3 regions of the Pantoea sp. SGAir0175 genome follow, and region 1 is predicted to be linked to each of the others. Evidence: riboswitches for the same ligand, from Rfam matches in the RefSeq annotation. Region 1 holds a riboswitch; each other region holds the start of a gene.
The links. Region 1 has a riboswitch for thiamine pyrophosphate ahead of thiB (thiamine ABC transporter substrate binding subunit). Riboswitches for the same ligand answer to the same signal wherever they lie in the genome.

Region 1 (7,791 bases):
CGTGGATCAGGCCATCCCGAATCCGGCCTCGTTTGCCGATCCGGTTGAACGCGCTTCCGCCGAGAAAGCGCTGGCCTATATGGATCTGCAGCCGGGCATCAAACTGACTGAGGTAGCGATCGATAAAGTGTTTATCGGTTCCTGCACCAACTCACGTATCGAAGATCTGCGCGCGGCTGCCGCGATCGCCAAAGGCCGCAAAGTGGCGCCGGGTGTGGTTGCGATGGTGGTGCCAGGTTCTGGTCCGGTGAAAGCGCAGGCTGAAGCCGAAGGCCTGGACAAAATCTTCCTCGAAGCCGGTTTTGAGTGGCGTCTGCCGGGCTGTTCGATGTGCCTGGCAATGAATAACGACCGTCTGAATCCGGGCGAGCGCTGTGCCTCAACCAGTAACCGTAACTTTGAAGGTCGCCAGGGTCGCGGCGGTCGCACCCATCTGGTGAGCCCGGCGATGGCTGCTGCGGCGGCGGTAACCGGTCGTTTTGCCGACATTCGTGAATTGACTCAGGGAGCTTAAGCCATGGCGAACAAATTTACCCAACACACCGGGATTGTGGCCCCGCTGGATGCCGCAAACGTCGACACCGATGCCATCATCCCGAAGCAGTTTTTGCAGAAAGTGACGCGCACCGGCTTTGGCGCGCACCTGTTCCACGACTGGCGTTTTGATGATGATGCCGGCACCCAGCCAACCGCCAGCTTCGTGCTGAATAAGCCGGAGTTCAAAGGCACCAGCATCCTGCTGGCGCGCGAGAACTTTGGCTGCGGCTCCTCGCGTGAACACGCGCCGTGGGCGCTGACCGACTTCGGTTTTCACGTGGTGATTGCGCCGAGTTTCGCCGACATCTTCTACGGTAACAGCTTCAACAACCAGCTGCTGCCGGTGAAGCTGAGCGAAGAGCAGGTCGATGAGATGTTCAAACTGGTGGCCGCGCAGCCGGGCATCCGCTTCACCGTCGATCTCGAAGCGCAGACCGTCACCGCCGGCGACAAGGTTTACCACTTTGAAATCGACAGCTTCCGCCGTCACTGCATGATCAACGGCCTCGACAGCATTGGCCTGACGCTGCAGCATGAAGCGTCCATCGCCAGCTACGAATCCAGCCAGCCAGCGTTTCTGCGTTAAGGTTTACCCGGTGCGCATCAATGCGCACCCTACAGCAAACGCGTCAGTAATTTGGTCGCCATTGATGGCGACCTTCAATCTCCAAATCGCCCTCACCGCGCATCGCGTACCCGCGCCGCCAGCACCAGCGCCACCACCGCCATCACCAGCGCCAGCCAATACACCGACTCATGACCAAAGCGCTCACTCAGTATCCCCTGAATCAGGCCGGCGATAATCAACCCGGTTGAAATCGAGGTGGTGAACATGGTGGTCGCCGCACCGGCACGGCCCGGCATCAAATCCTGAAACCACAGCATACCAATGCCGGCGATGATGCCGATAAACGCGGCGTTAAACAGCTGCAGCACCATCAGCGCGGTTTGAGAACGGAACAGCACCAGCCCGAGATAAAACACAATCGCTGCTACCAGCGCCAGCAGCATCAGCTTGCGCTTGCCGTAGCGCTTCGCGTAATGGCCGGCCAGCAGCATGATCGGGATCTCTAGCCCGGCGGCGGTGCCCATCAGCAGACCCGCCAGCTTCTCCGGCAGGCCAAGGGTTGCGCTGATGTACAGCGGCATATCAATGATATACATGGTATTACACGCCCACATCACCACCGAGGCGATAAACAGCAGCCGCACCTGGCTGTCTTTCCACGGGCTGAGCTGCATCAGCACCTGCTCCGGCGTGGCGGCGATGCGCGGCACCGAGGGCAGCGTGCGCCAGATCAGCAGCATACTCAGCAGAAAAATCACCGCCGCCACGCAGAACAGCGTAACGAAGCCGTAGTTGAGCGCCAGCGCGAACGACAGCGGCGGCCCAATCACCCACGCCAGCGACAGCTGCGCGCGCATCACCGAACTGAACATCACCACTTCCCGCGCTGACTGATCGGCATATTCACGCGCCAGCGCGAAGATCTGCGGAATCGCCACGCTGGCCAGCGCCGACAACAGCACGCCGAGGGTGATGAGCGTCAGATAGTGACGGTTAAAGGCAAACAGTAGCGCGTTGGCCACCGCCATCAGGCAGCAAAACAGGATCAAATGACGGCGATCGCCACGGTTATCCGAACGCTTCGCCATCAGCAGGCTGATCACGATCCCGGCGACGGCGTTGATGGTAAAGAACAGGCCGACCCAGAACGGTCGCACCTGCACCTCGCGCGTCAAAAACAGGCTGAGCGTCGGCGCCTGTAACGCCCCCGCCACGCCGACCATAAACGACACCGCCATAAAGGAGAGGTAAACCGGATTCAGGCGGCGCGGCCGCGGTAACAGCGATTTCATGCAGAAATCCCTTTGAGGAAAAAGACCGGAAAAAAAACAGCGTAGAAGATTCCACAGCAAAACGAAAAAAGCCAGCAGAGAAAAACTCCGCTGGCGGTGAAATTGCACCCTACTCAGAAAAGGTTCCACGTCGGCGGAACCGCTGGCAGAGCGCCATTCATTGCTGAATGCCTCCCGCTCTTCCATTGCCCGCCAGTATGCCTCTAATATGGGGCAGGAAAAACTGAGCGAAGTCGAGAAGGAGTTCCCCTTTTATGTCCTCTGCGCGTCTGCAACAGCAATTCATTCGCCTGTGGCAACACTGTCAGGGCCAGGATCAGGAAACCACGCTGAGCGAGCTGGCCGAACTGCTGCACTGCTCACGCCGCCACATGCGTAACCTGCTGAACGCCATGCAGGCGGCGGGCTGGCTGATCTGGCAGGCTGAAGCTGGCCGCGGTAAACGCTCGCTGCTGAGCTTCTGCTACACCGGACTGGCGCTACAGCAGCAGCGCGCCGAAGACCTACTGGAGCAGGATCGCATCGACCAGCTGGTGCAGCTGGTGGGCGATAAAAACCAGGTGCGACAGATGATTGCCGCGCACCTTGGCCGCAGCTTTCGCCAGGGCAAGCATATATTGCGCGTGCTCTACTACCGGCCCCTGCCTAACCTGCTGCCCGGCTCGCCGCTGCGCCGTTCAGAAACCCATCTGGCGCGGCAGATATTCAGCGGCCTGACGCGTATAAATGAGGAAAAGGGGGAAATCGCCGCCGACATTGCCCATCACTGGCAGCAAACCTCTCCGCTGCACTGGCGCTTCTTCCTGCGGCCGGCAATCCGCTTTCATCATGGCCGCGAGCTGGAGATGGAGGATGTCATCGCCTCGCTGGACCGGGTGCGCAGCCAGCCGCTGTTTTCGCACATCGACCAGTTGCACTCGCCGGCACCGTGGACGCTGGATATCCATCTCAGCCAGCCGGACTGCTGGCTGCCGTGGCTGCTGGCCAGCGTCAGCGCCATGATTCTGCCGCGTGAATGGCCGACACTGCGCCACTTCGCCCGTCAGCCCATTGGCACCGGTCCGTACAGCGTGGTGCGCAATCAGCAAACCCAGCTGAAAATCGCCGCGTTTGATGACTACTTCGGCTACCGCGCGCTGATTGATGATGTCTCGATCTGGGTGCTGCCGGAGATCAGCGATGAGCTGGTCTACGCCGGTGTAAAACTGGAAGGCGAAAACGACGACGAAAAATCGGAAGAGAGTCGTCTCGAAGAGGGCTGCTATTTTCTGCTGTTCGATCAGCGCTCTGAACGCGGGCGCGATGCCGGTTTCCGCCGCTGGGTGAGCGATCTGCTTAACCCTATCGCGCTGCTCAATCATGCCGGCGTCGGCTATCAGCGCTACTGGTTCCCGGCTTATGGCCTGCTGCCGCGCTGGCACCATCGGCGCGATATCACCCCAGCCCACAAGCCCGACGGCGTGACCCAGCTGACGCTCAGCTGGTACAGCCACCATGTCGAACACGAGGGCATCGCCAATGCGCTGCGGCCGCTGCTGGCGCAGCAGGGCGTCGAGCTGATTACCCGCGAAGTGAGCTACGAAAGCTGGTTCGACGGCGCGGGCGAGAGTGACATCTGGCTGGGCAGCGTCAACTTTACCCTGCCGCTCGACTACGCCCTGTTCGCTCAGCTCTACGAGCTACCGCTGATGCATCACTGTATCCCGCTGGACTGGCAGGCCGACGCCGCGCGCTGGCGAGAGAAAGCGCTGCCGCTAGCGGAGTGGAGCAAACAGCTGGTAAACAGCGACTATCTGCATCCGCTGTTTCATCACTGGCTGCTGCTGGAGGGCCAGCGCAGCATGCGTGGCGTGCGGCTGAACACGCTCGGCTGGTTTGACTTCAAGTCCGCCTGGTTCGCCCCGCCGGAGCTGTAAAAAGGGCAGCATCGGACAACACGACCAGCAGGTGAACCTTTCGCGTTGTCCTGTAAATGTCTAGAATATGTCGTTCTCAACGGGGTGCCGGTTAACTGGCTGAGAGAGACCCGTCGAACCTGATCCGGCTCGTACCGGCGTAGGGATTTGAGATGCTCCGCCCTCAGATCCTTTGCGACGCAACCTTACCTTCTCCTTAAGGAACGCAAAGTGTTAAATAAAGTTCTGCCCCTGTTGCTGCTGATCGCGGCGCCGGCTCTGGCGGCCAAACCCGTCCTCACCGTGTATACCTACGACTCGTTCGCCGCCGACTGGGGCCCCGGTCCGGCAGTGAAAAAAGCCTTTGAGGCCCGGTGCGGCTGTGAGCTGAACTATGTGGCGCTGGAGGATGGCGTATCGCTGCTTAATCGCCTGCGCATGGAAGGAAAGAACAGCAAGGCCGACGTGGTGCTGGGGCTGGACAATAACCTGATTCAGGCGGCGGAAAAAACCGGCCTGTTCAGCAAAAGTACGGTGGATACCCGCGGGCTACAACTGCCGGACGGCTGGCACAATGACACTTTTATCCCGTTTGATTACGGCTACTTCGCGTTCGTTTACGACAAAAACAAGCTGAAGAATCCGCCGCACAGCCTGAAGGAGCTGGTCGAAAGCCCGGAAAAATGGCGGGTGATTTATGAAGACCCGCGCACCAGCACGCCGGGGCTCGGTCTGCTGCTGTGGATGCAGAAAGTGTACGGCGATGACGCGCCGGCGGCCTGGCAGAAGCTGGCCAGCAAAACCGTGACCGTCACCAAAGGCTGGAGCGAAGCTTATGGTCTGTTCCTCAAAGGCGAAAGCGATCTGGTGCTGAGCTATACCACCTCGCCGGCTTATCACATTATTGAAGAGAAAAAGGATAACTACGCCGCCGCGCCGTTCAGCGAAGGCCACTATCTGCAGGTAGAAGTGGGCGCGCAGCTCGCCAGCAGCAAACAGCCGCAGCTGGCGCAGCAGTTCATGCAGTTTATGGTGTCGCCAGCGTTTCAGAGCACCATTCCCACCGGCAACTGGATGTATCCGGTGATCAAAAGCGATTTGCCCGCCGGTTATCAGGCGTTACCGGTGCCCGCGAATGCGCTGCAATACACCCCGACAGAGGTGGCTGACCATCGCGCGGCGTGGATTAGCGCGTGGCAGCGCGCCGTCAGCCGCTGATGCCCGGCTGGCTGCTGCCCGGCGCGTTCAGCGCGCTGCTCTTGTGTGCGGTCGCGCTGCTGGCGCTCGGTGCCCTGCTGCTGACTGCGCCGGCCACCGACTGGCGCGCACTGCTCAGCGATAGCTATCTGCACCATGTGCTGGCGTTTTCCTTTGAGCAGGCGCTGCTATCAGCGCTGCTTTCGGTGCTGCCGGCCATTCTGCTGGCCCGCGCGCTTTATCGCCGCCGCTTTAGCGGCCGCACGCTGCTGCTGCGCCTGTGCGCCATGACGCTGGTGCTGCCGGTGCTGGTCGCCGTATTCGGTCTGCTGAGCGTCTATGGGCGCAGCGGCTGGCTGGCGCAGCTGTGTGCCACAGTCGGTATCGACTATCACTTCTCGCCCTATGGCCTGCAGGGTATTTTGCTGGCGCACGTGTTCTTTAATCTGCCACTGGCGACGCGCATGCTGCTGCAGGCGCTGGAGAGCATTCCCGGCGAGCAGCGCCAGCTGGCGGCGCAGCTCGGTCTGCGCGGCTGGTCGCTGTTTCGCCTGCTGGAGTGGCCGTGGCTGCGCCGTCCGCTGCTGCCAACGGCGGCGCTGATCTTTATGCTGTGCTTCGCCAGTTTTGCCACCGTGCTGGCACTGGGCGGCGGTCCGCAGGCCACCACGCTGGAGCTGGCCATTTATCAGGCGCTTAGCTTTGATTACGATCCTGGCCGCGCCGCGCTGCTGGCACTGCTGCAGCTCGGCTGCTGTCTGCTGCTGGTGCTGCTCAGCCAGCGCTTCAGTAAAGCGATTCCGGCCGGTAGCCAGACGGTGCGCGGCTGGCGCGATCCGCAGGATTCCTGGCGCGCACGCGTCGCGGATACGCTGCTGATTACGCTGGCGCTGCTGTTACTGCTGCCACCGCTGGCGGCGGTGCTGGTCGACGGCTTACGCGGCGGCATTGCCGGCGCGCTGCAACAGCCCGCGCTATGGCAGGCCACATGGACGTCGCTGCGTATCGCACTCGGTGCCGGTGTGCTGTGCGTGCTGCTGACCATGATGCTGCTGTGGAGCAGTCGCGAACTGCGCCAGCGTCAGCAGCGCTTCGCCGCGCAGGCCATGGAACTCAGCGGAATGCTAATTCTGGCAATGCCGGGCATCGTGCTGGCGAGCGGGTTCTTTCTGCTGTTCAACGCCACCGTTGGCCTGCCGCAGCGTGCCGATGCGCTGGTGATCTTTACCAACGCGCTGATCGCCATCCCCTACGCCATGAAAGTGCTGGAAAATCCGATGCGCGATCTCAGCGCGCGCTACGCTCAGCTGTGCGCCTCGCTGGGCATCAGTGGGTTTACTCGCCTGCGGCTGATTGAACTGCGGGCGCTGAAACGTCCGCTGGCACAGGCGCTGGCATTTGCCTGTGTGCTGTCGATTGGGGATTTCGGCGTGGTGGCGCTGTTTGGCAGCGCCGATTTCCGCACCCTGCCGTTTTATCTGTTCCAGCAGATTGGCGCCTATCGCGGTGCCGATGGCGCGGTGACCGCGCTGCTACTGCTGCTGTTATGCCTGCTGCTGTTTACGCTGATGGAAAAATTACCGGGTCGCCATGCTGACACTGAATAACCTTACTTATCTCTACCAGCATCTGCCGATGCGCTTCAGCTTTAGCGCACAGGCCGGTGAACGTCTCGCCATTCTCGGCCCGAGCGGCGCGGGCAAAAGTACCCTGCTGAGCCTGCTCGGCGGCTTTCTGCCGGTGAGTCAGGGCAGCCTGCTGATCGATGGCGTCGACCACACTCGTAGCGTGCCTTCCGCGCGACCGGTATCGATGCTGTTTCAGGAGAACAATCTGTTTCCGCACCTGACGGTGCAGCAAAATCTGGGGCTGGGCCTGCATCCCGGCCTGAAGCTGACGCGCGAACAGCAGCAGCAGGTACAACAGATTGCGGAGCAAACCGGGCTGGAATCGATGCTGACGCGTCTGCCCGGCCAGCTCTCCGGCGGCCAGCGCCAGCGCGTGGCACTGGCGCGCTGCCTGCTGCGCAATCAGCCGGTACTGCTGCTGGATGAACCGTTTTCGGCACTCGATCCGGCGCTGCGCAGCGAGATGTTACAGCTGGTGCGCGCGGTGTGCGAGGCGCGCACTATCACGCTGCTGATGGTGTCGCACAGTCTGGAGGATGCGCAGCAGATTGCGTCACGCAGCCTGGTGATTGTTGACGGTCGGGTGTACTGGGATGGCAGCACCGCCAGCCTGCTGCGCGGAGAAAGCCCGGCGGCCGCCATCCTTGGCGTATCACCGCGTTAAGCGAAGAACA
Region 2 (7,791 bases), on a different contig from region 1:
GCCATTCACTGCCGGTACTGCGCGATATCACCCTGCAGGTGATGCCGGGCGAAGTGTTGGGGCTGGTAGGAGAGTCCGGCTCCGGCAAGACCACCCTCGGCTGGGCGATCATGCGCTGGCTGGCCAGTAACGCACGCGAGCAGGCGGGTGATATCCGGCTGAACGGCGAAAGCCTGCTGCAGCTGCCAGCGCACCAACTGATGGCGCTGCGCGGTAAAAAGCTTGGCATGATTTTTCAGGATCCCAGCGCGTCGCTGAACCCGACACTGACGCTGGGTGAACAGGTCACCGAAGTGCTGCGCCGTCATCGTGGGCTGTCAGCGCGCGAAGCGCAGCAGCTGGGGGAATCGCTGCTGCGCGATGTCGAGCTGAAGCACCCGGCACGCATGATGCAGCGCTATCCGCATCAGGTTTCCGGTGGTGAGAAGCAGCGCATCCTGATCGCTACCGCCTTCGCCTGCCAGCCGGACTGCCTGATTTTTGATGAGCCGACCACGGCGCTGGACGTCATCAGCTCAGCGCAAATCCTCGACCTTTACGAGCGACTGCGCGCCGAGACCGGCGTCGCGTCGCTGTATATCTCACACGATCTGGCGCTGGTGGCGAAAGTGGCCGACCGCGTGTGCGTGCTGGAGCAGGGCCGCATCGTCGAGCAGGCCGCGACGCGCACGCTGTTCAGCGCGCCCGCGCATCCGTATACGCGCAAACTGATTGCCGCGGTGCCGGATCCGCAGCATCGGCTGGTCGCGGATGCGGCCGGCCGTCAGCCGCTGCTCAGCCTGCAGGCGATGACGATTGATTATGGCCAGCACGGCGTGCTCGATCGGCTGTTGAAACGCGAAGCGAACACGACGCGGGCCGCCAATGCGGTTTCGCTGACGGTGCATCAGGGCGAAATTCTCGGCGTGGTCGGCGAGTCCGGTTCGGGTAAATCTTCACTCGGCAAGGCGATAACCGGCCTGGTGCCGTTCAGTGGCAGCATCGACTTCTGCGGCGCGACGTTATATGGCCGCGCGCAGATGGACCCGGCGTATCGCCGCCGCGTGCAGATGATTTTTCAGCATCCGGATGCGTCACTCAATCCGCGCATGACCGTCGGCGAAATTATCGCCCGTCCGCTGCGGCTGTATGGACTGCCACCGGGAGAAAGCGAGGCGCAGGCGGTGGCGCGTCTGCTGCAGGAAGTGCGGCTGCCTGCGGAATTTGCCAGCCGCTATCCGCACGCGCTGTCGGGCGGGCAAAAACAGCGCGTGGCGATTGCACGCGCCTTCGCTAACCCGCCGGACCTGGTGATTTGCGATGAAATCACGGCGGCGCTGGATGTGTCGGTGCAGGCCACCATTATCGAGCTGCTGCTGGAGCTGCGCCGTCGCTACGGCACGGCATATCTGTTCATCACCCACGATCTCAATCTCATCCGCCAGATCGCGCATCGCGTGGCGGTGATGTATCGCGGCGATGTGGTGGAAGTGCTGCCCGGCGAGAACATGCGGGCGCAGGCACAGCATCCTTACACCCGTGCACTGCTTGATGCCGTGCACATCCCTGATCTGACCCAATCCGTGGCATAACGAGAAGCGCATGAACCCTGAACAGTTAATTCATCACATCGATCGTGAATACTGCCTCGCTTTCCTGGCAAAAATGGTGCAGCACAAAAGTTACAGTGCCACCGAGGGCGAACGCGAATTAGCCCGCTATATGGCAGAACAGATGGCGCAGCTGGGGCTGGAAACCGAGCTGCAGCCGGTGGCTGGCGATCGGCTGAACGCCATTGGGCGGCTGGCCGGTAGCGGGGGCGGCCACAGCCTGCTGTTCAACGGCCATCTTGATACTAACCCGGTCACCGAAGGCTGGACCGTCGATCCCTGGGCGGGAAAAATCGACGAGCAGTTTATTTACGGCATCGGCGTTTCTAACATGAAAGCGGGCGATGCCGCCTATTTCTGCGCGCTGAAGACGTTGATTGATGCCGGCGTGAAGCTCAGGGGCGACGTGATCCTCACTTACGTGGTCGGCGAGTTACAGGGCGGCATCGGTACGCTGGCGGCGATTGAGCAGGGCATACGCGCCGACTATTTCATCAATGCCGAACCCACGGATCTACAGGCACTGACCATGCATGCCGGCTCGCTGATGTTCACCATTGAACTGACCGGCGATACGCGCCATCTGTCAAAGCGTGAGGAGGCGGTCGACGCGATTGCGGCGGCGGTTGAACTGATTCCACAGATCAATAACATCACCTTCAGCGGAGCGAAAAGCGCAGAACACCGCAAAATTAACCGTGGTCATATTGGCACCGTACACGGTGCGCTGGGGCGTGATTTGCAGGAGTGGCGGCCGCCGCAGGTCGCGGATTTTGTCCGCCTGAAAGGCTCCGCCCGCTTTGCGCCGGGGCAAACGGTAGACGGCGTGCTGGCCGATCTGCAGGCCCTGCTGGATGCACTGTGCCAGCGCTATCCGGGCCTGCAGGCGCAGCTGTTCGATGACGGCCTGCGCGATAAACCCACCATGCTGCCGTTTGAGGTGTCGCCGGAATCGCCAATCGTTAAAGCGGTCAATCGCGGCTGGCAGACCGTGCGCGGCACGCCGCAGCCCACCGGGGTGATCACGCCGCCCGCCTTCTACGGTACCGATGCGGCGCACCTGTATCAGCATGCGGGTATGGAGGGCATCGTGTGCGGGCCCGGCGGCAAGTACAACACCATGCCGGACGAGCGCGTTGAGATCAGTGAATTTCTCGATATGGTGCGTATCTATTTGCTGGCGATCCTCGACATCTGCCAGCCGGTTGAACCGGCGTCATGATCGCCGACGCGCTCTCACGGCTGCGCAGCGCCATGCGCGCCGCCGACATTGAGGTGATGCTGATCGATCATGGCGAACTGCTGGCATGGTTAACCGGTTATACCGTGTCGGAAACGCGTTATCGTGCCTGTCTGGTGCCGTTGCAGGACGAACCGTGGATGGTGCTGCGCCAGCTGGATGCCGCGCCGTGCCGCGCGCAGTCACCGCAGCTGGCGATTGACGCGTACCGTGATGAAGACGATCCGTGGCTGGCAGTGGCGCAAAGCCTGACGCGGCGCGGCTATCAGCGGGCGCGGCTGGGCGCGGATTATGCATCCTACGGCATGACGGTGCATAGCTGGCAGCAGCTGGCGCGCCATCTGCCCGGGGTGCGCTGGTGTGATGTCAGCGGCATCAGCGACCGGTTGCGCAGCGTTAAATTTCAGGCTGAAATCGCCAGCTTACACCAGGCCGCCAGCATTGCCGATGCCACGCTGGCCCAGCTGAGTGCGCAGGTGCAGGGCGGCTGGCGTGTGCGTGATGTCGCCGCGCTGGCGGCGGCACAATTTCTGCGGCTCGGTGCTGACAGCGGTGAAACCGGACCGATTGTCATCGCCAGCGGCGATAGCGGCTTTTTGCATGCCAGCGGCCATGAGCAGCGTCTGCAAGCGGGCGATGTGCTGCACGTTGAGCTGATCCCAAAAGTGCGGCACTACAGCGCGCGCCTGATGCGTCCACTGATTGTCGGTGGAATCTCTGCGGCGCGCGCGGCGCTGGCACAACAGCTGATCGCCATTCAGGATCGCCAGCTACGGGCGATGAAGCCGGGCGTTGCGGCCTGTACGGTGGATGCCGTCGCGCGTGAGGCGGTGCTCAGCGCCGGGCTGCGTGAGGATTACAGCAACATCACCGGTTATGCGCTGGGTCTGTATACGCGCACTCCGCGTCCGAGCGATTTCAGCTGCTGTTTTCATCCTCAGGCGCCGTGGTTACTGGAGGAAAACATGGTGTTTCACATGTATATTTCAGCGCAGGGCCTCGCCTTCAGTGAAACCGTGCGCGTCACGGCACAGGGCGCAGAGCGACTCACCACGCTGCCGCGCCAGCCCTTTACGCTGCCGGCTAACAATTAACAGGATGATGTACAGTGCAGGACGTTGAATTAATCGATTTGGCTGCCACCTTGCCGGGCCTGATGTTTGATCTGAAGTACGCCACCGCCGATAACATCGCCGGGTATGCTATTTATCGCGACGCGCAGGCGTTGCTGCATCCGGATGCCGCCGCCGCGCTGCGCCGCAGCAGCGACATCGCCCTGCTGGCGGGATTTCGCCTGCTGGTGCTGGACGCGTATCGTCCGCAGCAGGCGCAGTGGCACTTGTGGGATGCCTGTCCGGACGCGGATTATGTGGTGCCACCGGCGCGGGGCTCGAATCACAGCCGTGGCGTGGCGATCGATGTGACGCTGGTGGATGAGGCGGGCAATATTCTGGAGATGGGGACCGGGTTTGACGACATGTCTGCTGAGTCGCACCCGTTCCATCCCAACGTGCCGCAGCAGGCGCAGCGCCATCGCCTGTTGCTGAACGCCATCATGCTCGGCGGCGGTTTTGTCGGGATGCCCACCGAATGGTGGCACTTTGAACTGCCGGATGCGCAAAACTATCCGCTGCTCAGCGATCGCTTTGCCTGCGTCAGCCGGGCTGATCGCGCTCCTGTGAGTGATATTGCGCGTTAATAATCGCGTTGCTGAAGCGGGGGGTTCTGCGCCTTCCCGCCTTGACACGCCCTCCGTTCCGACCCCAGAATGCAGCTTGTTCCAAGGGGTGCCCTGTTAGAGGGCTGAGATTCTACCCGCGCGGCTGTCACGGCCGGCAACGTAGTGACCCTCTGAACCTGATCCGGCTAATACCGGCGTAGGGATGTGGAACCGGGGTCACTGCACGCCCTCATTCCCTCTTTGCGCCTTTCTGCGAATCCTGCGCATTTCTCAGGCCCTGGCTGGCCGTTATGCCGCAGTCCAAAGAGGGCACCTTCATGACCGAAACGTCAATCATTGCCGCGCTGCTGGCGTTTATGCAGCGCGAAGAAACCACGGAAGCGGATTTCAACCAGCTGGCGCTGCAGCTGTTCGCGTGGCAATTCGAACACAATCTCCCTTACGCCCGTTTCGCCCGCCAGCGCGGCCGCACGCCGCTGACGGTCAAACAGTGGCGGCAGATTCCGGCGGTGCCGATCACCGCGTTTAAAGATCTGACGCTGAGCTGCCGTCCGGTGGCGGAGATTCCCCACATCTTTATGACCAGCGGCACCACGGGTACCGGCCGGGGGCGCAGCTATCACCCGACGCTGGCGGTTTATGATCGCTCGATGCTGATCAACTTCCGCCAGCGTTTTATGGCCGGACATTCGCGCCTGCCGATGGCAATTCTGTTTCCGCCCAGCAGCGCGCTGCCCAACTCTTCGCTGGCCCACTATCTGACGCTGGCGATGCACGAATGCGGCACGCCAGACAGCGAAGTGATGGTCGATGCGCAGGGCCTGAAAATCGCGCGTCTGATCGCCGCGCTGGAGCAGGCGCAGGCCAGCGGCCAGCCTTATGCCCTGCTGGGCGCCAGCTACAGTTTTGTCCATCTGCTGGACGAACTGGCACGTCAGCAGCGACGTTTCGTGCTGCCGCCGGGCAGCCGCATCCTCGACACCGGGGGTTTTAAGGGCCAGTCGCGTGAAGTGGCGGCGGAAGCGTTTTATAGCGCGCTGCAGCAGACGCTCGGCGTGCCGCGTTCACACTGCATCAATATGTACGGCATGACTGAACTCAGCACCCAGTTTTACGATGCCGGCAATGAAATCTGCCCGCCGGTGAAATCCGGACCGCACTGGATCCGCACGCGCGTGGTCAATCCGCTGACCGGTGCGGACGTGCCGGAAGGGGAGACAGGCGTACTGGTGCATCACGATCTCGCCCATTTCAATTCTGTTTCCGCCATTCTGACCGAAGATGCCGGCGTGATGGTGCCCGGCGGGTTTCAGCTGCTGGGCCGCGTCGCGGGCGCCGATGCCAAAGGCTGCTCGCTGGCGATGGAATCGTTTCTCGCTGCCGCGCAGGCGCGGGCATGAAAGTGTATGCCGGCCATCTGCCGGGCATCCGCCACAGCGAGGTGACGTGGCACAGCCTGCACTTTGGCCAGCAGGGCAGCGCGCTGGAAGTGTGCGTGCCGGTGCTGTCCGAGGCGCAGATTGCCACGCTGGCGGCCAGCGTTCGCGATAACGCGCGCCGCTACCTGCACACCCTGAGCGTAGTGCGCATCACCGCGTTGATTGATGAAGCCATCTCGCGCCTGCTTGACCGTTCGCACCCGTTGCGCCAGCAGGCGGAGCGGTTGCTGCCGCTGGTTACCGGCTATGACGCCGGGATGCTGCGGCTCGGTTTAACCGGCTATCTCAAAACCTTCCGTGAACCGCAGCTGCGGCGTTTTCTGGCGGAAGATTTCGGCAACGTGCAGATGCTGGACGATTTTCAGCCGCGGCCAAAAGGCGGCTTGGCCCGCGCGTTTGGTCCACAGCTGTTGCTGCAGGTCTGGGCCGGCAATGTGCCGGGTTTGCCGCTGTGGAGCCTGATTGCCGGCCTGCTGGTGAAGGCGGGAAGCGTGGGCAAAGTGGCGAGCGCAGAGCCGCTGATGGCGGGCTGGTTCGCCCAGCTGCTGGCGGAGATCGATCCGCAGCTGGGCGACTGTCTGGCCGTCTTATGGTGGCAGGGCGGTGATGAACGCACTGAGCAGCAGTGGTTCCGCGAGGCAGACGTGGTGATGGCTTATGGCGGAGAAGCCGCGCTGACGGCGATGCAGCGGCGTCTGCCGCCAGCCACGCGCTTTCTGCCGCACGGCCACAAAATCAGTTTTGGCATGGTGGCGCGGTCGGCGCTGGACGTGCGGCGCGGTCCGGCGCTGGCGCGTCAGGTGGCTTACGATGTGATGCGCTATGACCAGGCCGGCTGTTACTCGCCGCAGGCGCTGTTTATTGAGCGCGGCGGCCGGGTGTCGCCGCAGGAGTTTGCTGCTTACCTCGCCCATGAACTTGCCGCGCTGGCACAGCGCTATCCGCGCGCGACGCTGACGCTGGGTGAAAGTCAGGCTATGGCCGCGTGGCGTAACGCGGAGGAAATGCATGCGCTGAGCGGTGACCGCACGCTGTACGGCGATGAACACGATGCCTGGGCGGTGGTGTACGTCGACAAGCCGGAGCCGTTACAACCGGGCGCGCTCGGACGTACGCTGAAGGTGATTGCCGTGGATATGCTGGAGGAGACGGTAAGCTGGGTAGCCGCGCAGCGCGCGTATCTGCAAAGCGTTGGCCTCGCGGCCGCGCCCGAGACGCTGTTTCGGCTGGCGGCGCAACTCGGGGCGGCGGGCGTCACGCGCATCACGGCGCTGGGTAACATGACTTCACCGGAGGCGGGCTGGCATCACGATGGCCGCTTTAGCCTGCTGGATCTGGTCACCCTGTGCGAAATCGAACAGGCGGCGGAAACCGCCGCTGAACACTATGCGCCCTATCTTGACTGAGCGGGCGTGGAGAAACGCAATGAAATTCAGCAATCACACCGTGCTGGTGACCGGCGCCAGTCGCGGTATTGGCGCCGCCATTGCCCAGGGCTTTGCCGCCGAAGGCGCGTTTGTCGTGGTCAACTATTTACGTAATCACGACGCCGCTGCGCAGGTGGTGGCGGCCTGTGAAGCACAGGGCGGGGGTGCACTGGCGATTGCCGCCGATGTGACCTGTGCCGCACAGGTAGCTGATATGATGCAGCAGATCGAGGCCGCCACCGGCCGACTGGATGTGGTAGTGAACAATGCCTTCGCACCTTATCGCTTCGATCCGGACCAGCGCCAGCGCTTCTGGGAAACGTCCTGGTCCGCTTACCAGACGCAGTTTGATGGCGCAGTGAACGCCTGCTACAACGTGTGTCAGGCGGCCTTGCCGCTGATGCGCCGCCGCGCG
Region 3 (7,791 bases), 410 kb from region 1:
GTTTCGTCGTGATAGGCCCGCGCGGTATGCGGGTCGAGCGCCAGATTAAACTGATCTTCCCAGCGGAACTCAAAGCGAGCTTTCGACATGGCGTTGTCGCGGATCTGCGCGCCGGGATGGCCTTTAGCCAGATCGGCAGCGTGCGCCGCGATCTTGTAGGTAATCAGCCCCTGCTTAACATCCTCTTTATTCGGCAGGCCAAGGTGCTCTTTCGGCGTGACGTAGCACAGCATCGCGCAGCCAAACCAGCCGATCATGGCGGCGCCAATCCCGGAGGTGAAATGATCGTAGCCCGGCGCGATATCGGTCGTCAGCGGGCCCAGCGTATAAAACGGCGCTTCATGGCAATGTTCCAGCTGCTCGGTCATATTGCGGCGGATCATCTGCATCGGCACGTGACCGGGGCCTTCAATCATGACCTGCACATCATATTGCCAGGCGATTTGCGTCAGCTCGCCTAAGGTACGCAGTTCGGCAAACTGGGCTTCGTCGTTGGCGTCCTGAATCGAGCCGGGACGTAAACCATCACCGAGCGACAGCGCGACATCATAGGCGGCGCAGATTTCACAGATTTCGCGGAAATGCTGGTAGAGGAAGTTTTCCTGATGATGTGACAGGCACCACTTCGCCATGATGGAGCCGCCGCGCGACACGATGCCGGTCAGTCGTTGTGCGGTCATCGGCACATAGCGCAGCAGCACGCCCGCGTGAATGGTGAAGTAATCAACGCCCTGCTCAGCCTGTTCCAGCAGGGTATCGCGGAAAATGTCCCAGTTAAGATCTTCTGCGATGCCGTTGACCTTTTCCAGCGCCTGATAGATTGGCACCGTGCCGATCGGCACCGGACTGTTGCGCAAAATCCACTCGCGCGTTTCATGGATATAGCGGCCGGTCGACAGATCCATCACGGTATCTGCCCCCCAGCGCGTGGCCCATACCAGTTTTTCCACTTCCTCTTCAATCGACGAACTTACCGCCGAGTTGCCGATGTTGGCGTTAACCTTTACCAGAAAATTGCGGCCGATAATCATCGGCTCTGATTCGGGGTGATTGATGTTGGCAGGAATGATGGCGCGGCCGCTGGCCACTTCGGCGCGTACGAATTCGGCGCTGATATTCTCCGGCAGCTGCGCGCCGAAGCCGTGGCCGGCGTGCTGCTGCAACAGCGTTGCACTGCGGATACGCTCACGTCCCATGTTTTCGCGCAGCGCGATAAACTCCATCTCCGGCGTGATGATGCCCTGACGTGCATAATGCAGCTGCGTGACGCGGCGACCCGCTTTGGCACGGCGCGGCAGCGGCAGGTGTTCAAAACGCAGATGATCCAGCCCGTCATCTGCCAGCCGCTGCTGACTGTAGCTTGAGCTGAGTGCGCTGATGGTTTCGCTGTCGTTGCGTTCGGCAATCCAGCCGGCGCGTAATTTTGCCAGACCCTGATGCACATTGATGGTCGCGTGGGGATCGCCATAGGCACCGGCAGTGTCATACACCGGCACCGGTTCATTTTCTGCGTATTGCGGATGATCTTTGCTGCCGCCGGTGTGCGTCGGGCTGAGCTGAATTTCGCGCATCGGGACGCGGATATCCGCGCGGCTGCCGCTGATCCAGATACGTTTGGAGTTAGGGAAGGCGGTTCCCTGGAGCGAATCGATAAATTTTTGCGCCTGCGCGCGTTGTTCACGACGTGAGGTTTTAGCATCAGACATAGCAAGTTTCCTGAAAACAAGGGGAAGCTGCTTGTCCGGAGTCCGGAAGGAGTAACAGAAACGGTGCGGGCGCCTGACTGCACCGTGCTGATCACATCTACTCTTGTTCCCTTCGCAGGTACTAACCTGATCAGGTTCCGCGGATCCCGAATTAACGGTCTCAGCCCCTAAGGGCACTCCGACAAGTTTACGTTTTACGCGATAAGCGACTTTACTGACTGTTGCACGCTGCGCTTATATCGCAAAGTTTGATTGTGGATTGTCGTTTAAAAAGACAATAAAAAAGCCCATTCAGCATAAAAGGGCTTTTCCTGAATAACAAGTCTTTTACAACTGCAGCGGTTCAGGCCGGACGAGCAATGGTGCTGTCATTGGCCACCGGCGGGCGCGCCAGCTGGTTATCCCAGGCGAGCTGAATCAGTTTGTCTTCCAGCGTAAAGCGTGACTCCAGCGCTTCGCCCACTTCTGACAGCGCCTGCTGGAAATCCACGCAGTTGTCGTCATTAATGGCCTGCTGCAGATGGCTGTCATACAGTTGCATCAGACGTTCAGTATTGCCTTCCAGCGCCGGATAGATCTGCGCCGCCGCAATCATCGGGCTGTCGCCGGACATCTCGCTGATGATGCGCTCGTAAACGCTGAAGTGGCCGGTAGAGAGATAGTCCACCAGACGATGGCAAAACGCATCCAGCGCCTGTTCATCCAGCGCGGTCAGCGCTTCTTTGTTCGGCTTCATGCCAATTAACTCGTAATAGGTGACGAGCAGCTGTCGACGGGCGCGCAACCATGAGTCGACTAATTCATTACCGCCACCTACACGCTCGGTCAGGTTATCTAACTGGGTAAGCATACGGGGCTCCAGGTGAGTTATAGTTGTTTATTACACACTTAACATCAGGATTTCAGCGTGCCATTTGACGCTAAGGACAACGATTAAGATGCAACGTGAGATCTCAAGCGTAGACGCTGGCTGGTGGATTGTCAGCTCCGCGCAGAAACTTTGGTTGCCGCAAGGCGAGTTGCCGCATGGCTTATCCGGCGAGTTTGGCCTGACCGGCAGCAGCGGCAGAGTGATTGGCGAGTGGCAGGGCGAAAACGTCTGGCTGGTATGCGAAGCGCGTCCGGACAATATGGCCTCGGTGCGCCAGCTAATTGACGAAGATGTCGGTCTGTTTCAGCTCGCCGGGCGCGGCGTGCAGCTGGCAGAGTTCTACCGTTCGCATCGCTGGTGCGGCTATTGCGGCCATGAAATGCAGCACAGCAAGCGCGAATTTGCCTGCCTGTGCAGCCACTGCCGCGAGCGCTACTATCCGCAAATCGCCCCCTGCATCATTGTGGCGATTCGTCGCGGTGAGGAGATCCTGCTGGCAAACCATGCGCGCCATCGCAACAGCATCTACACCGTGCTGGCCGGTTTTGTCGAAGTCGGCGAAACGCTGGAGCAGGCGGTGGCCCGCGAGGTGATGGAAGAGAGCAACGTGCGGGTAAAAAATGTGCGTTACGTGACCTCGCAGCCGTGGCCGTTCCCGCACTCGCTGATGATGGCGTTCATGGCGGAGTACGATGGCGGCGAGCTGCAGCACGATGGTAAAGAGCTGCTGGATGCTGGCTGGTATCGCTACGATGATCTGCCCCTGTTGCCGCCGCCGGGCACCGTGGCGCGCCGGCTGATTGAAGATACGGTTGCGCTGTGTCGCGCCAGCGCGGCGTGAAAATGCTACACTGCCGGCCTTAGCATGAGAGAGCCCATTATGAGTGAACTGAAGAACGATCGTTATCTGCGCGCCCTGTTACGCCAGCCGGTGGATATCACCCCGGTATGGATGATGCGACAAGCCGGGCGTTACCTGCCGGAATACAAAGCCACGCGCGCTGAAGCCGGTGATTTTATGTCGCTGTGTAAGAACGCGGAGCTGGCGTGCGAAGTCACCCTGCAGCCGTTGCGCCGCTATGCGCTGGATGCCGCGATCCTCTTCAGCGATATCCTGACCATTCCGGATGCGATGGGCCTGGGGCTCTACTTTGAGACCGGCGAAGGCCCGCGTTTCTCCCATCCAATCACCTGTCGTGCCGATGTGGATAAACTGCCGGTGCCGGATCCAGAGCAGGAGCTGGGTTACGTGATGAATGCGGTGCGCACCATCCGTCACAACCTCAAAGGCGAAGTGCCGCTGATCGGTTTCTCCGGCAGCCCGTGGACGCTGGCAACCTACATGGTAGAAGGCGGCAGCAGCAAGGCTTTCACCAAAATCAAGAAGATGATGTACGCCGAGCCGCAGACGCTGCACGCGCTGCTGGATAAGCTGGCAGAGAGCGTGATCCTTTACCTCAACGCGCAGATTAAAGCGGGTGCGCAGTCGGTGATGGTGTTTGATACCTGGGGCGGCGTGCTGACCGGGCGCGACTATCGCGAGTTCTCGCTCTATTACATGCACAAAATCGTCGACAGCGTACTGCATGAGAACGAAGGAAGACGCGTGCCCATCACCCTGTTTACCAAGGGCGGCGGCCAGTGGCTGGAAGAGATGGCCGCCACCGGCTGTGATGCGCTGGGCCTTGACTGGACCACCGATATTGGCGAAGCGCGGCGCCGCGTGGGCGATAAAGTCGCGCTGCAGGGCAACATGGATCCGTCTATGCTGTATGCACCCCCTGCACGAATTGAGCAGGAAGTGGCGGGGATTCTGGAAGCCTTTGGCGCAGGCGAAGGCCACGTCTTCAACCTCGGTCACGGGATTCATCAGGATGTTCCGCCAGAGCACGCTGGCGCGTTTGTGGAGGCGGTGCATCGGCTATCACGACCATATCACCAGGGATAAGCATGGATTTAGCCGCACTACGACAGCAACAGGTACAGCTCGCCGCCAGCGTGGTGCGGCAGGATGATTTTGACGTACTGCCGCCGCGCTTCATTGGCGGCGCCGATGTTGGTTTTGAACAGGGCGGCGAGGTAACGCGCGCCGCCCTGGTGATCCTCGAATACCCTTCATTAACGCTGGTGGAGCATCGCATCGCGCGTGTCGCGACCACCATGCCTTACATCCCCGGTTTTCTCTCGTTTCGCGAAATTCCAGCCCTGCAGGCGGCGTGGCAGCAATTGTCGCAGCGGCCCGATCTGCTGTTCGTCGACGGCCATGGCATCTCTCATCCGCGCCGGCTGGGCGTTGCTGCGCATTTCGGCTCGCTGCTGGATGTGCCAACCATCGGCGTAGCGAAAAAGCGCCTGTGCGGCCGTTTCGCTGAGCTGGATGCGGCACCGGGCAGTCGTCAGCCGCTGATGGATAAAGGCGAGCAGATTGCCTGGGTGTGGCGCAGCAAGACGCGCTGCAACCCGCTGTTTGTCTCAACCGGCCACCGCGTCAGCCTCGACAGCGCACTGCACTGGGTTGAAGCCTGCATGGCCGGCTACCGCTTGCCGGAGCCAACGCGCTGGGCTGATGCCGTGGCATCTGGCCGTCCCGCTTTTGTGAAGTGGCAAAATGCGCGCTAACGCTGTTTGTGCGCGGCTTTTGCGGTACACTGCCGCCAGCTAATCTACCGAGAGTAAGTTTGATGTTACAGAACCCCGTCCATTTGCGTCTGGCGAAGCTGGAAAGCTGGCAGCACATGACCTTTATGGCCTGTCTGTGCGAGCGGATGTTCCCCAATTACTGGGCCTTCTGTCAGCAGACCGAGTTTGCCGATCCGCAGCTCTATCGCCGCATTCTCGACCTGGTGTGGGAAAGCCTGACGGTGAAGGATGCCAAAATCAATTTCGACAGCCAGCTGGAGAAACTGGAAGCGGCGATCCCAAACGGTGACGACTTTGACGTTTACGGCGTGCACCCGGCGATTGACGCCTGCGTGGCGCTGAGTGAACTCCTGCACGCGCAGCTGAGCGGTGAAACGCTGGAGCACGCCATCGAAGTCAGCCGCACGTCGATCACCACCGTGGCCATCCTCGAAATGACCCAGGCTGGTCGCGAAATGAGCGACGAAGAGCTGCGTGACAACCAGGCGGTAATTGACGAATGGGACCTGCAGTGGGAGATTTTTCGCCTGCTGGCAGAGTGCGAAGAACGGGACCTGGAGCTAATCAAAGGGCTACGTGCAGACCTGCGTGAAGCCGGAATCAGTAACATCGGTATAATTTTTCAGCAATAAGGCGAGAAAACGTGACTTCAGGCCCGAATTACCGCGCCTGGAGGCTTCACATCAGCCCCCTGTCTGGTCTACATTTGGGGGGCTGAAAATTGTGGCTATCGGTGCGTGCAGGCTGAAGAGTGCCAGAATATGGCTTTTCCCTCGCACTCGTTGCTTAGCAAGCGATAAATACACTTTAAGGATAACTTATGAACAAGACTCAACTGATTGATGTGATCGCAGAGAAAGCTGACCTGTCTAAAACCCAGGCTAAAGCTGCGCTGGAATCTACCCTGGCTGCGATCACTGAGTCTCTGAAAGAAGGTGATGCTGTACAACTGGTTGGTTTTGGTACTTTTAAAGTGAACCACCGCGCTGAGCGTACCGGTCGCAACCCGCAGACTGGCAAAGAGATCAAAATCGCTGCAGCTAACGTGCCAGCGTTCGTCTCTGGTAAAGCACTGAAAGACGCTGTTAAGTAAGTTTTCCGCATCGCGGTTTAGCTTTAAAAGAGGGGCGATTTCGCCCCTTTTTGTTACCGGGGCCTGCTATGCTGAACATCTCTCCTCAGCGCCTCTGCGCCATCCTCCTCGGGGTATTACTCACCGGCTGCAGTGCCACTCCCGATCTTCCGGCTTTCACCGCCAGCGGCTATCTGTCTGACCGTGGTACGGTGCGAATCTGGCGTAAAAACGGCGACCACGAAGCCGTCCATCTGCGTACTGTCTATACCCCTTTCAATGGCGATAGCCGGGAAACCACCGACTATATCTGGCAGGCGGATAAACTGCTGAGCGTGGAACGGCACGTCACTGGCCAGCAGCCGGACGACGTAACCCTGCGTTTCGACCATCAGGGCAACCTCAATTTTATGCAGCGACAGTTGGCTGGCCGGCGTGAAGCCGTCAGCGCCGACAGCGTCGAGCTGTACCGGTTTGACGCGCAGCGCATGCTGGCGCAGAGCAATGCACTGCTGAGTGGCCGGGTACTGTTGCGGCAGGGGCACTGGCAGGGCGGTACGCAGGTTCGTGACTGTGAGGGGCAGCAGGTGAATGTGGCGTTCGATCGCGACACGCTGGCGACGCTGTATCGACAGCAGCAGGGGCAGCAACAGCCGATTACCCTGTCGTGGCTGGAAGCGCCAGAGGGGATTCAGCTGCTGCGTGCCACGCCGGAAGATGAGTGCCGCTGGCAGCCGAAAGATGCCGATTTTTAGCGGCGACCGGCTGGCCGCCGCCGGGGGCTTACTTGCGGTTAATCGCGCGGTAACCGATATCATTACGGCAGAAGCTGCCGTTCCATGAGATGTGCTGCGCCAGCGCGTAGGCATTCTTCTGCGCTGCTGCCACATCTTCACCCAGCGCGGTCACGCACAGTACGCGACCGCCGCTGGTCACCACCAGATCATCTTTCAGGGTGGTGCCGGCATGGAATACCTTCCCGTCCGGTACGTCTTCCAGCGGCAGACCGTGGATCTGATCGCCCGTGTTGTAGTCGCCCGGATAACCGCCAGCGGCCAGCACCACGCCGAGTGACGGGCGCGGATCCCACTGTGACTGCTGCTGATCGAGCTTGCCGTCGACAGCGGCGAGGCACAGCGCGACCAGATCCGACTGCAGGCGCAGCATGATCGGCTGCGTTTCCGGATCGCCGAAGCGGCAGTTGAATTCGATCACCTTTGGCTGACCGGCTTTGTCGATCATCAGACCGGCATACAGGAAACCGGTGTAGGTGTTACCTTCCGCTTTCATGCCGTTGACGGTTGGCCAGATGATCTGATCCATCACGCGCTGGTGGATCTCATCGGTCACTACCGGTGCCGGTGAGTAAGCGCCCATGCCACCGGTGTTCGGCCCGGTGTCGCCGTCGCCAACACGTTTGTGATCCTGGCTGGTGGCCATTGGCAGGACATTATCGCCGTCCACCATCACGATGAAGCTGGCTTCTTCACCATCAAGGAATT

Region 2: linked by a shared signal. The riboswitch ahead of C1N56_RS21555 (LuxE/PaaK family acyltransferase) and the one ahead of thiB (thiamine ABC transporter substrate binding subunit) in region 1 are both predicted to bind thiamine pyrophosphate.
Region 3: linked by a shared signal. The riboswitch ahead of thiC (phosphomethylpyrimidine synthase ThiC) and the one ahead of thiB (thiamine ABC transporter substrate binding subunit) in region 1 are both predicted to bind thiamine pyrophosphate.

What each region holds. Positions count from the first base shown of each region.
Region 1 is NZ_CP028081.1:3,409,669-3,417,459, forward strand. It holds gene leuC (3-isopropylmalate dehydratase large subunit) at 1-514, shown strand, start outside; gene leuD (3-isopropylmalate dehydratase small subunit) at 518-1,123, shown strand; gene C1N56_RS16070 (MFS transporter) at 1,216-2,397, opposite strand; gene sgrR (HTH-type transcriptional regulator SgrR) at 2,652-4,313, shown strand; TPP riboswitch at 4,384-4,477, shown strand; gene thiB (thiamine ABC transporter substrate binding subunit) at 4,524-5,510, shown strand; gene thiP (thiamine/thiamine pyrophosphate ABC transporter permease ThiP) at 5,486-7,096, shown strand; gene thiQ (thiamine ABC transporter ATP-binding protein ThiQ) at 7,080-7,781, shown strand; gene C1N56_RS16095 (DedA family protein) at 7,778-7,791, opposite strand, start outside.
Region 2 is NZ_CP028082.1:493,299-501,089, reverse strand. It holds gene C1N56_RS21575 (dipeptide ABC transporter ATP-binding protein) at 1-1,571, shown strand, start outside; gene C1N56_RS21570 (M20 family metallopeptidase) at 1,582-2,811, shown strand; gene C1N56_RS21565 (M24 family metallopeptidase) at 2,808-3,923, shown strand; gene ddpX (D-alanyl-D-alanine dipeptidase) at 3,938-4,528, shown strand; TPP riboswitch at 4,603-4,732, shown strand; gene C1N56_RS21555 (LuxE/PaaK family acyltransferase) at 4,828-5,910, shown strand; gene C1N56_RS21550 (acyl-CoA reductase) at 5,907-7,355, shown strand; gene C1N56_RS21545 (SDR family oxidoreductase) at 7,375-7,791, shown strand, end outside.
Region 3 is NZ_CP028081.1:3,819,359-3,827,149, reverse strand. It holds gene thiC (phosphomethylpyrimidine synthase ThiC) at 1-1,706, opposite strand, end outside; TPP riboswitch at 1,797-1,897, opposite strand; gene C1N56_RS17885 (Rsd/AlgQ family anti-sigma factor) at 2,050-2,556, opposite strand; gene nudC (NAD(+) diphosphatase) at 2,645-3,418, shown strand; gene hemE (uroporphyrinogen decarboxylase) at 3,458-4,525, shown strand; gene nfi (deoxyribonuclease V) at 4,528-5,196, shown strand; gene C1N56_RS17865 (YjaG family protein) at 5,259-5,849, shown strand; gene hupA (nucleoid-associated protein HU-alpha) at 6,038-6,310, shown strand; gene C1N56_RS17855 (DUF1481 domain-containing protein) at 6,379-7,044, shown strand; gene purD (phosphoribosylamine--glycine ligase) at 7,073-7,791, opposite strand, start outside.